Regions from separate parts of the Mycobacteroides immunogenum genome, predicted to be linked through region 2. Evidence: predicted binding sites of a transcription regulator. Region 2 holds the regulator's gene; each other region holds the start of a gene.
The links. Region 2 encodes LexA, which represses DNA repair genes until DNA is damaged. Its sites were predicted from a motif close to CGAACANNTGTTCG; they were not measured.
Positions count from the first base shown of each region.

Region 1: the regulator LexA is predicted to act here: its motif matches at 1,969-1,982, upstream of cofD (2-phospho-L-lactate transferase).
Region 3: the regulator LexA is predicted to act here: its motif matches at 1,724-1,737, upstream of ABG82_RS16745 (HNH endonuclease signature motif containing protein).

Region 1 covers NZ_CP011530.1:4,064,067-4,067,852, forward strand. Annotated here, with positions in the region: gene ABG82_RS20330 (phosphomannomutase/phosphoglucomutase) at 1-249, opposite strand, end outside; gene ABG82_RS20335 (DUF3499 domain-containing protein) at 457-867, opposite strand; gene ABG82_RS20340 (metallopeptidase family protein) at 998-1,498, shown strand; gene ABG82_RS20345 (WhiB family transcriptional regulator) at 1,521-1,811, opposite strand; gene cofD (2-phospho-L-lactate transferase) at 2,165-3,133, shown strand; gene ABG82_RS20355 (coenzyme F420-0:L-glutamate ligase) at 3,130-3,786, shown strand, end outside.
Region 2 covers NZ_CP011530.1:3,306,857-3,310,642, reverse strand. Annotated here, with positions in the region: gene ABG82_RS16180 (acyl-CoA dehydrogenase family protein) at 1-806, shown strand, start outside; gene ABG82_RS16175 (GNAT family N-acetyltransferase) at 813-1,346, shown strand; gene lexA (transcriptional repressor LexA) at 1,343-2,017, opposite strand; gene ABG82_RS16165 (LysM peptidoglycan-binding domain-containing protein) at 2,247-2,759, shown strand; gene nrdR (transcriptional regulator NrdR) at 2,890-3,354, shown strand; gene ABG82_RS16155 (PhzF family phenazine biosynthesis protein) at 3,370-3,786, opposite strand, start outside.
Region 3 covers NZ_CP011530.1:3,408,304-3,412,089, reverse strand. Annotated here, with positions in the region: gene ABG82_RS16750 (cobyrinate a,c-diamide synthase) at 1-197, shown strand, start outside; gene ABG82_RS16745 (HNH endonuclease signature motif containing protein) at 208-1,536, opposite strand; gene ABG82_RS16740 (hypothetical protein) at 1,738-2,046, shown strand; gene ABG82_RS16735 (MspA family porin) at 2,236-2,874, shown strand; gene ABG82_RS16730 (hypothetical protein) at 2,878-3,177, shown strand; gene ABG82_RS16725 (hypothetical protein) at 3,174-3,437, shown strand; gene ABG82_RS28280 (hypothetical protein) at 3,494-3,786, opposite strand, start outside.

The DNA of each region.
Region 1 (3,786 bases), 760 kb from region 2:
CACCACATCCACGCCCTGGGCGGTGACGCCCTCGGTGAATGCCTGCGCCAAGGAGGGCGAGGAGTCCCGCATATCGCGGCCCACCACTACGCGCAGCGGCGCGGACGAATCCGGTTGTTCAGCCTTGACCAGGCGCGCGAACGCGGACCCCACGTCGAAGACAAAGGACTCATCGATCTGCTCGCCCAATAGTCCACGGACGTCGTACGCCTTGATGACAGCGTGGACAGCGTCGGCGGACCGGGCCATGACGAGAGCACTCCTATTGGTCTGTGGAAAATTCGGACGTTAGGTCTCGCTGGCCAGCCTAGTGGTCGGTGCGTGCCCAACGTGAACGTCCGGCGAGAGGCTACAGAATGTAATCAGGCCGCGCCGAAAGTACCTAATCACAGCCGCTCGGTATCGGCGCTGACATGCACCGCCCGCACGCAGGTTGATTGTTCTTTCGGACCGGGCTCACTCGGACGGATCAGGCAGAACTCTCAGGTGACCGCGGCGGCGGCCCACCGGAGCGGGATGCACGGGGCGTGGGGCCGCGTTGGGCGCCGGGCTGCTGACATCGAGCGCAGGCTCACTGAATCCCGCCGCGGCCACCCGGACCGCGGTGGGCTCGCGTACCGCGTCGGCCAGGGCAACCAGGTCATCGTCCTCTGGATTCGACGGCAAGGGGCCGTTGTAGCGGACCAGCTCCCATCCGCGGGGCGCGGTGATCCGGCTCGCGTGCTGCGCGCACAGATCCCACGAATGCGGCTCGCTGGATGTGGCCAGCGGCCCGACCACGGCCGTCGAATCCGCGTAGACGAACGTCAACGTCGCCACGGCGGAATTCGGGCACCCGGGTCGACAGCAGCGACGGGGGGCTCTCACAAACGTTGAGGCTAGCGTGCGCAAACACGTTCCGACCCGCAGACACGCGCTGTACGCGCACCGAGACCGTCCGGTGACCGGCTCGTTGTGATTCGTCAATCACAGCAGTCACACCGTTACCATCACTGGTATGTCACGTGACGGACGGCGCGGCGGCTCTGCGGGCGGGCCGAGTTCGCAGGGCTCGCGGCGGGGGCGCGATTTCCGCGGACCCCTGCTGCCGCCGACCGTGCCCGGCTGGCGCTCACGTGCCGAGCGCTTCGATATGGCCGTGCTGGAGGCCTACGAACCGATTGAACGGGCGTGGCAGTCCCGGCTAGCCGGCTTAGATGTCGCCGTCGATGAGATTCCACGCATCCAGCCCAAGGATCCGGATTCGGTGCAGTGGCCACCGGAAGTGATCGCGGACGGACCGATACCGCTGGCGAGGCTGATTCCTGCCGGCGTGGACACCCGGGGTAACACCACCCGGGCGCGGATTGTGTTGTTCCGCAAGCCGATCGAATTGCGCGCGAAGAAATCTGGGGATTTGGCGGATCTGCTGCACGACTTGCTGGTCGCGCAGGTTGCCACCCACCTGGGGGTGGAGCCGTCGGTGATCGACCCGACCATCACCGACGAGGGCGACTAACCGCGCCCGGCCGAACGGGGAGTCAGATGATGCCCCGCTTCAGGCGACGGCGCTCACGCTCGGAAAGCCCTCCCCAAATGCCGAACCGCTCGTCATTGGCCAGTGCGTATTCGAGGCACTCGTCCTTGACTTCGCAACCCTGGCAGATGCGCTTGGCTTCACGAGTCGACCCACCCTTTTCGGGGAAGAACGCCTCGGGGTCGGTCTGTGCGCACAGCGCCTTCTCTTGCCACTGATCGTCAGCGACAGCGGCAAGCGCGTCAAAATCGTTCTGTACCAACGTCAGATGCGGACGTGCGGGCGACAAGCCCATCGCACCCGTGCTAACGCCGGAAGTCAGCTCGTCGCGTACGCCGAATTCATTGTGCCCGAACAGCATCGTCCCGCCTCCTCACTGTTCCTGTCGCATCCCAATGCAACTCGTATTGCCCGGTTTCGTGCCCACAACTGTGTTTCCCGGCCATTCCATTCGAACATTTGATCGAATCCCGGTCTGCGCCTGTGCCTTACAAACTCAGGCCGAGGAATGACACTGGTGTGATTACACACGTGTTCGCTGCCGGGGTCAAGCGAAGGACGAAAATTCATACCATCTACGACCGACAAAACCGGCGTGGCGCCCGCGTGGCGTGTCGCGCCATTGCCGGCGCACTAGTGTCGGTCAACGTGAAAGTCACCGTCCTCGTCGGCGGCGTCGGCGGAGCGCGCTTCCTCCTCGGCGTCCAACGCTTGCTCGGGCCAGATCCCAGCAAGCATCAGATAAACGCCATCGTGAACATTGGCGACGACGCCTGGATGCATGGTGTCAGGATCTGTCCTGACCTGGACACCTGCATGTACACCCTGGGCGGCGCGGTCGATCCGGAGCGCGGCTGGGGGCACCGCGGCGAGACGTGGAATGCCATGGAGGAGCTGGCGGCCTACGGAGCGCAACCCGACTGGTTCTCGCTCGGCGACAGGGACCTGGCCACTCACCTCATACGCAGTCAAATGCTGCGAGCCGGTTACCCGCTATCGGCGGTCACCGAAGCGTTATGCAATCGATGGCAGCCCGGAGTCCGGCTGTTACCCGCCAGCGACGACCGCTGCGAAACCCACGTGGTGATCACCGACCCCTCCGACGGCGAGCAGCGCGCCATCCATTTCCAGCAGTGGTGGGTACAGCACCGCGCGCAGGTTCCCACGCACAGCTTCGCGTTCGTCGGCGCCGACGAAGCAAAGTCCGGACCCGGTGTCGCCGAGGCCATCGGCGAGGCCGATGTGGTCTTGCTGGCGCCCTCCAATCCGGTGGTGAGCATCGGGGCCATCTTGGCCGTCGGCGGAGTTCGCGGAGCGCTCCGCACGACCTCCGCTCCCGTCATCGGGTACTCGCCGATCGTGTCCGGCAAGCCGCTGCGCGGAATGGCCGACGAATGTTTGCGCGTGATCGGTGTCGAGGTCACCTCGCAGGGTGTGGGAGAACACTTCGGCGCACGCGCGCACACCGGAATCCTCGATGGCTGGCTCATCGACGAGGGTGATGTCGCTCACATCGAAGGTGTTCGGGTACGGTCGGTTCCGCTACTCATGACCGACCCGGACGCCACGGCAGAGATGGTGCGTGCGGGACTCGACCTGGCCGGAGTCACGCTATGAATTCCCCCACACCGGAACATGGTTCCGCCCGGCCGATAGAGATCCTACCGGTAGCGGGACTCCCCGAATTCCGCCCCGGGGACGACGTCGCGGCGGCCATCGCGGAAGCGGCTGCCTGGGTGCGCGACGGCGATGTGATCGTCATCACCAGCAAGATCATTTCCAAGGCCGAAGGCCGAATCGTCGCCGCACCGACCGATCCCGAGGCCCGGGACGCCCTGCGGCGCAAGCTCATCGAGTCCGAATCGGTACGGGTGCTGGCACGCAAAGGCAAGACGCTGATCACCGAGAACACCATCGGTATCGTGCAGGCCGCCGCGGGAATCGACGCGTCCAACGTCGACACCGCCGAACTGGTTCTGCTGCCCACCGACCCGGATGCCAGCGCGGCCGCGGTCCGGAGCGCGCTGGCACAGCGCCTGGGCGCGAATGTCGCGGTGGTGATCACCGACACCATGGGGCGCGCCTGGCGTAACGGCCAAACCGATGCCGCCATCGGCGCGGCCGGCATACCTGTCCTGTACGGCTATGCCGGAGCAAAAGACAAGCACGGCAATGAACTTCAGGTCACCGAGGTCGCCATTGCCGACGAGATATCTGCCGCCGCCGACCTGGTCAAGGGCAAGCTCACCGATGTACCCGTAGCGGTGGTA
Region 2 (3,786 bases):
GGTTCCCGGGATTCTGTTCCGGCGAGCTGATCAGCGCCATCGCCATGACCGAGCCGGGTACCGGCAGCGACCTGCAGGGCATCAAGACCCGCGCGGTCAAGGATGGCGATCATTACATTCTCAATGGCGCGAAGACCTTCATCACCAACGGCATCAACGCCGACCTGGTGATCGTGGTCGCCCAGACCGACCCGGAGAAGGGCGCGCTGGGCTTCTCGCTCATCGTGGTGGAGCGCGGTATGGAGGGCTTCGAGCGCGGCCGCAAGCTCGACAAGATGGGTCTGGACGCTCAGGACACCGCCGAGCTGTCCTTCACCGACGTTCGGGTGCCCGCTGCCAACCTGCTGGGTCAAGAGGGCCAGGGCTTCATCTACCTCATGCAGAACCTGCCGCAGGAACGCATGTCGATCGCGGTCGTCGCGGCCGCGGCGATGGAAACCATGCTCGAGGCGACCATCCAGTACACATCTGAGCGCAAGGCGTTCGGCAAGCCGATCAAGAGCTTCCAGAACAGCCGCTTTGTGCTGGCCGAGCTCGCCACCGACGCCACCATGATCCGGATCATGGTCGACGAATTCATCACGCTGCTCAACAAGAAGGAGCTGAGCGTCGAGCAGGCCGCGATGGCCAAGTGGTACAGCACCGAGAAGCAGGTCCACCTGATCGACCGCTGCCTGCAGCTGCATGGCGGCTACGGCTTCATGCGTGAGTACCCGGTCGCCCGGGCGTACATGGACTCCCGTATCCAGACGATCTACGGCGGAACTACCGAGATCATGAAGGAGATCATCGGGCGTTCGCTCTAGTCGCCCATGCATATTCGTGACGCGACGGCCGCCGACGCGGCCGCGTGCGCGGCGATCTATGCGCCGTACGTGACCGATACGGCCATTTCGTTCGAGGAGGTGCCGCCGTCGGATGCCGTTCTTGCCGAACGCATCCAGACGGCGGCCCACCGCCATGCCTGGCTGGTGGCCGAGGACGGTGGGGATATTCTCGGCTACGCCTATGCGGCGCCGTGGAAATCACGCATGGCCTACCAGTGGGCCTGCGAGGTCAGTGTCTATGTCGATGGCGCGCGGCGGCAGCGCGGCGCGGGACGCCTGCTGTATGCCGCGCTATTGGACCGGCTCCGCGATCTCGGCTACCGCACAGTGCTCGCCGTAGTCGTGACGCCCAATGAAGCGAGCGAAAAGCTACACCTGACAATGGGATTCGAACAGGTCGCGTTGTATCGCCGGATCGGGTACAAGCTGGGCAGCTGGCATGACGTTACGCATTTTCAGTTGTTCTTGACCTCTGCCGACGATTCCTCGGCCCCAGGACCGGCGCCCGCAGGCATTTAGACCTTGCGGATAACCGTGACGACCTTGCCGAGGATGGCGGCGTCGTTACCGGGGATCGGTTCGAAGAGCGGGTTGTGCGGCATCAGCCAGACATGGCCCGCCGTCCGCTTGAATGTCTTGACGGTCGCTTCGCCGTCGATCATCGCGGCCACGATATCGCCGTTGTCGGCGACATTCTGCTGGCGTACCACCACCCAGTCGCCGTCACAGATCGCGGCGTCGATCATCGACTCACCCACCACCTTGAGCAGGAACAGCGATCCCTCGCCGACAAGTTCGCGGGGGAGTGGGAAGACATCCTCGACGGCCTCCTCGGCCAGGATGGGACCACCGGCGGCGATACGTCCGAGAACGGGGACGAACGTCGGTTCCGGCAGGTCGCCGGAGCCGATCACATCGGTGGTGGCCGATGGGGTATGAGAATCATCGAGGCCCCGAACATCAACGGCGCGTGGACGGTTCGGATCACGCCGCAGAAAGCCCTTCTGTTCGAGGGTGCGTAGTTGATGGGCGACCGAGGATGTGGAGGTGAGCCCGACGGCGTCTCCAATTTCGCGGATGCTCGGGGGGTAGCCCCGTTCATTCACCGATGCGCGGATGACCTCCAGGATGGTCCGCTGGCGCTCGGTCAGTGAACCGGTGGCGGGTCCCTTGCTGGGTGTATCGCTCATGGGCCCGAATCTAGACCTGTCGACGACATTTATCAAACATGTGTTCGATGCGTGTCGCGACGCATGCCTGGCGGCCCGCCGATGGGGTGTATCGGTGCTGCTCAGGGCCACTTGTCGGTACCGGATGCTACAAATCGATCACATGTTCGGACATCGAACACATGATCGAGTACATTCGAACATAAGAGCGAACGGGCCGACCGATCGACTGGACAGGAAGGGCATGCAGATGAGCACAAACGTTCTCGCCCCGCCGCGTAGTTCTCACGCTCGCGAGCACGCGCCGCGCGAGTACGCCCCACAGGCGCGCGCCTATAGCGCCCAATACCCGCTGACCCAACGGCGGGCGCTACCGGTGCGCACTGTCGCGTATCGCCGGCCCGCGGGCAGGCCGGTCGCATACCGCGGTAACGGCATCCGCGTCTCGGCGATGCCGCATCGGGTGCATGGTCGCCGCCCGGTGAGCCTGAAGGCCACCATCCTCGTCGCGGTGGGTGCCGCGGTGGCGACGATGTGGCTGCTGATGCTCGGCCAGGTGAGCGCCGCAGGCGTCGGGGGCGCGGGTGTGCCGGAGCGGGTGGCGGTAGTGCAGGTCGCTCCCGGGGAGACCCTGGCAGACGTGGCCTCACGTGTCGCGCCGGAGGCGCCACGGTCGGCCGTGGTGTCCAAGATCCGGGAACTCAATGAACTCGACTCGGCGACAGTGCAAGCCGGTCAGACGCTGGTTTCTCCGGTCGGCTGATCGGCAGCCGGGCGTGACCTTCGGGCGTGCGGGAGCACGGGTATCCTCGACACCGGTCTGGGCGCGTTGCGCGGTGCGTCAACAAACCCAGCTCAACGACATCGAGTCCAGAACCGGCGAAGGAGCAGTGATGCACTGTCCGTTCTGCCGTCATCCTGACTCGCGTGTTGTCGATTCCCGCGAAGCGGACGAAGGCCAGGCGATACGACGCCGGCGATCGTGTCCAGAGTGCGGCCGTCGTTTCACCACCGTCGAGACCGCCGTCTTGGCCGTCGTGAAGCGCAGCGGCGTCACCGAGCCGTTCAGCCGCGACAAGGTCGTCAAGGGTGTACGCCGTGCCTGCCAGGGCCGTGATGTCGATGACGATGCGCTGAATCTGCTTGCCCAGCAGGTCGAGGATGCCGTCCGGGCCGCCGGGTCCCCAGAGATCCCCAGCAATGAGGTGGGTCTGGCCATCCTGGGTCCACTGCGCGACCTGGATGAAGTCGCCTACCTGCGCTTCGCCTCGGTGTACCGGGGGTTCAGCTCCGCCGAGGATTTCGAGCGTGAGATCGCCGCACTGAGGGCCCATCGGGACGCCCCAGCGGGGTCCTGAGCCGTTGGTCGGGTCCTAGTCCAACGTGAGCGGCTGATCGGCGACCACACGGCCACCGATCGTCACCCAGCCCTCGGGGCTCCACTGTGTGAGGATCTGCGACCCCTTGCCCTGATTGATGATCAAGTCACGGCTGAGCAGGTCAGTCATCCGCGCGGCCACTGAGCCGGTCGCCTCGTCCTCGTTGACACCCAGATCGGACGCGAACACCCGGGAACGGACCAGGCTGGCGTCGCGGTCCTGCCACGCCCACACGCAATGCAGCAGTTCGTCCGCGTAGTCGGAGGGGTCGGCGGCCTCCACATCGGCAGGGGAGAGCGCCTCATGGAAATCGGTCTCCGGGGCCCAGTCGGACCGGGCCCGTATCCACGTCCGGTCGTCATAGCTCACCTGCAGCACTCCCGCGGGAACTTGCAGGGTGTTGACCGGAGT
Region 3 (3,786 bases), 100 kb from region 2:
AATTTCACCGCACCACCGTCGACTACCGCACGGGCGCAGAGCACGCTGCCTGGGCCTGGCGCACCGGTGACGGCGTCCGTCGCGAAGGCGCGGTCGCGGGGGGAGGGCGGATACATGCCTCGTACCTGCACACCCATCCCGCCGCTCACCCCGGCGCGGTGGCACGTTTCGTGGCCCAGGCGGCGACGTATCGCTGAGGCATAGGCCTCAGTCTGGCTGAAGTGTGCGGAGTTCCGGATGGTGGAACGTGTTGGTGCGCAGGTCGTCTAAAACCAGTTGTGGTGGGGGTATCCATTCGGTGGTGCCGTCTGGTCGTTTTCGGGTGTTCCAGCCGTGGCCTAGGAGGCGGTGGTGGGGTGCGCAGGCGAAGGTGAGGTTGTCGATGTTGGTGGGTCCGCCGTGGGCCCATTCGGTGATGTGGTGGACTTCGCAGAGGTATCCAGGGACCGTGCATTGGGGGTGGGTGCAGCCGCGGTCGCGGGCGTGGAGCACGAGGCGCTGTTCGGGGGTGGCGATGCGTTTAGTGCGTCCGAGATAGAGGGGTCGGCCGTTGTCGTTGAAGATCGCTAGGTAGTGGTGGGCGTGGGTGGCCATGCGGATCAGGTCGCGCATCGGCAGGCGGGTGCCCGCGCCGGTCATCGCGATTCCGGCGCCGTCTTCCAACTCTTTGAGTGTGGTGGTGATGACGACGGTGACGGGTAGTCCGTGGTGTGAACCCAGCTCTGCGCTGGCCAGGGTGGAGCGCAGGGCTGCGCGTAGGGCGTCGTGGTGGCGTTGTGTCACGGTGCGGGTATCGCGTTCAGCGGCCTCGGGTGACACCTCACCATCCACGGTGGGGCTTTGATCGTTGGGGTTGCACATGCCGGGGGCGGCTAGTTTGGCGAACACCGCGTCCACATAAGCCCGCGTCTCCGGATCCAGCAGACCTGAGATCGCGGACATGCCATCGAAGCCTTGCGGCCCGATCGTGAGTCCGCGTCGGCGCGCCCGATCGGCGTCGGAGAACTGTCCGTCGGGGTTGAGTAGGGCCATCAGCCGGTCGGCACCGACCCGCAGCGCCTCGGGCCCAAACTGCGCCGCCATCACCGCCAGCTGCGCCTCGGCTGCTTCCCGGGTGAGGGCATCGACCACCGCCGGGAGCCGATCGAAGAAGTGCCGGATGATCCGGACATGTTCCTCACCGATATCGCCACGCCCCAACGCTTCAGCGGTGCAGGGTAGTTGCGGTGCCAACACCTCGCCGGTCAACACCCGCCGCGGCGCCAGCTGCTCGGCGTCGGCGATCCGGCGCCGCGCCGCCCCCTTACCAATATGCAACCGCCGCGACAACACATCCGGAAACGACGTACCGCCCAACTCCACCGGGGACGCCTGCTGCACCAACTGTGCGATGCCGGCGTGTGACGCAGCGGCGAGCCGGCGTTGGACCACCTCCATACGTGCCAGTGTCGCCAGCAGCTCAGGGCTGGAGAGTCCGGCCAAGGTGTCAGCGCATACGGCATCAACCGCCGCCTCCAACATCCTGATCGAACTCATACGTGCATCGTAAAGACGGACACCGACAAGTCCGTGCAGATTGTTGCGCTAGAAACCACTGTGACAGAAGGTATTTCGAGAATTACGAATGCCGAGCCCCGGAGTCGCAAAAATCTTCCTGGTACCATCGTCGATATGTCTGGTCGCGGGGTACCCAAGTACCAGCTGTACTCCGCAGCCCTGCTGGCGATTTTGTGTTTGTTGGTCGGCGGTGCTTGCCTATTTCCGGGTGAGAGTTCGCATTTGGGGGATACCGCCGCACCGGTGTCCTTATATGACACTGTCGAGGCCCATCACTGGGAACTGGTGCAGCATGGCGTGGCCGCAACTCGTTTTCGTCACGGGCTAGTTGGAGAGCCGGTTTGGCTCCCGCACGCCCTGTCGGTCATTTCCCTTGGTGGCGCAGCCCTGCTGATTGTGTTGATGGCGCGCCGGGGCGCGGTGATTTCACGGGGTCCGGAAAATTTTGGGCGACAAAGGCTTCTGCACTTACGAATCAATCGGCGCTGAGGGCTGCCGGACGGTCATCGTTGCCGTCTTGTACATATCAAACCTTCACTAGCCGTCGAGGGTGTATTTTTCGTGCGCCTCGCCGGCTCCGTATCCGTTGATTGGAACGTTTGTAGTGGTGACCTCTGCCAGCTTCTATAGACCTTTGTTGTATGTGAATGTGCGCCGTGATGCGCCGTGGTGGATCTCATGATTGCCCGCCTAGTAGTCACGGGTTTTCTGGTGGCCGTGTTTGGGCTAACTGAACCCGCCGCTGCCAGTGCGGAGCCAAGAGACATGGCGCCACAGCTGTATTCGAGGACTACCCGGGATGGATGGCATCTGGAGATCCGGTTGGACCATGAGCGGGTGAACTCGGTGCCGAATCTCGCGGCCGCCGCCAACTCGCGGGAGGCCTTTGTCACGCTCTCGGGCACGGCGACCGCGACAGGTGGAGCCAATCCCATCACCGACAGTCTCTTCCTCATCGGCTACCAACTTGGTTGCCAGTCCGATGTGTCGTCGGGATTGCAGATCGGCGGATCCGCAGGTGTCGCACCATCAGTGAATCTGGGTGTGCTTCCCTTACAAACCGTGGGCGTCGGTGGCAGTGCCGGCGTCAGCGGTTTCGTACAGACCGTGCTGCAACCGGGCGTCATCGTCAATCTGCCGCTGGGCAACATGGTGTTGTCGCGAGGTAACACCGGTGCGCTGGATCTGGACAACGTTCATCTCAAGGCCGACGCATGCGGTGGAGATGTCACGATTCGGTCTTTCGCTTCGTTGCGTGTTTCCACGGAGACCGGTCACACCGAGTTCGCGATCTACGGCGATCCGATCAGGATCTAGCCCATGCGATCAGCCGTAACAGCAATGCTTTTCCTTCTGGGGGCGTGGCTTGCCTCCGCTGCCGTGGCGGCGGCTGAGCCGCCCCCGATAAACCCAGCCGTACCGGTAGCGGTACCGGGTAGTGCGCCGAACAATCATGCGGCGACACCGTCGCAACCGGCGTTTGGGTTGTTGCCCAGGCCGGGGCGCGGCGCGCATATCTCGGCCGGGCTCGAAGCGGGGCACTCCGCGCGTGTCAGCGGCGGGATGACCGGTGGGCAGTTGGAAGACCCGCGGGGAACAGGTGAAGGAAACGTTCGATGATCCGGGTGGGGTGTGTCGCGGTGTTGGTGATGGGACTTTCCGCTGGGTTCGGTGCTCCGGCCTCGGCGGAGCTACCGCCGCCCAGCCCGTCCCCATACGGGCCGGTGGTCGCGCCGGGGCAACTACCCGCGTTGAATCTGTCTCGAGGAACACGACTTCCGTCGTCGATGTCCGGCGCGCGCGGTCCCCGGATGTCCGGCGGGGTGGATGCGGCCGGGGCGTCCGGAGGTGTGCAGGCCAGTGGTGGATTCGGCCCGTGACGTGAGACATCACTCCACTGGAGGGGCGGGCGCACGCGCCCAAGCTCGGGGAACAACTACACCCGGAAGCAACGCGCGGGGTGGAGCAGGTCGAACAATGGGCCGCTGCATGGACCTGCCCAATCACCCGGCGGTGCCCAGCCCGCGGGCGGGTACCAACCTTGCGGCGGAACCCAATCGGCGGGTGGGTACCAGCCCCGGGGTGGAATCCAGCCGGGCGCCGGATAGCCGCGATTCCAGCCTCGGCCCCACTCCGGGTGGTCCCAGTAGCGATGACCGCCACCTCGCCAGTCGACATGGTCGGTGGTGTACCCGGTGGCCGGCGCGGCCGACGCAACTGCCGGGATCG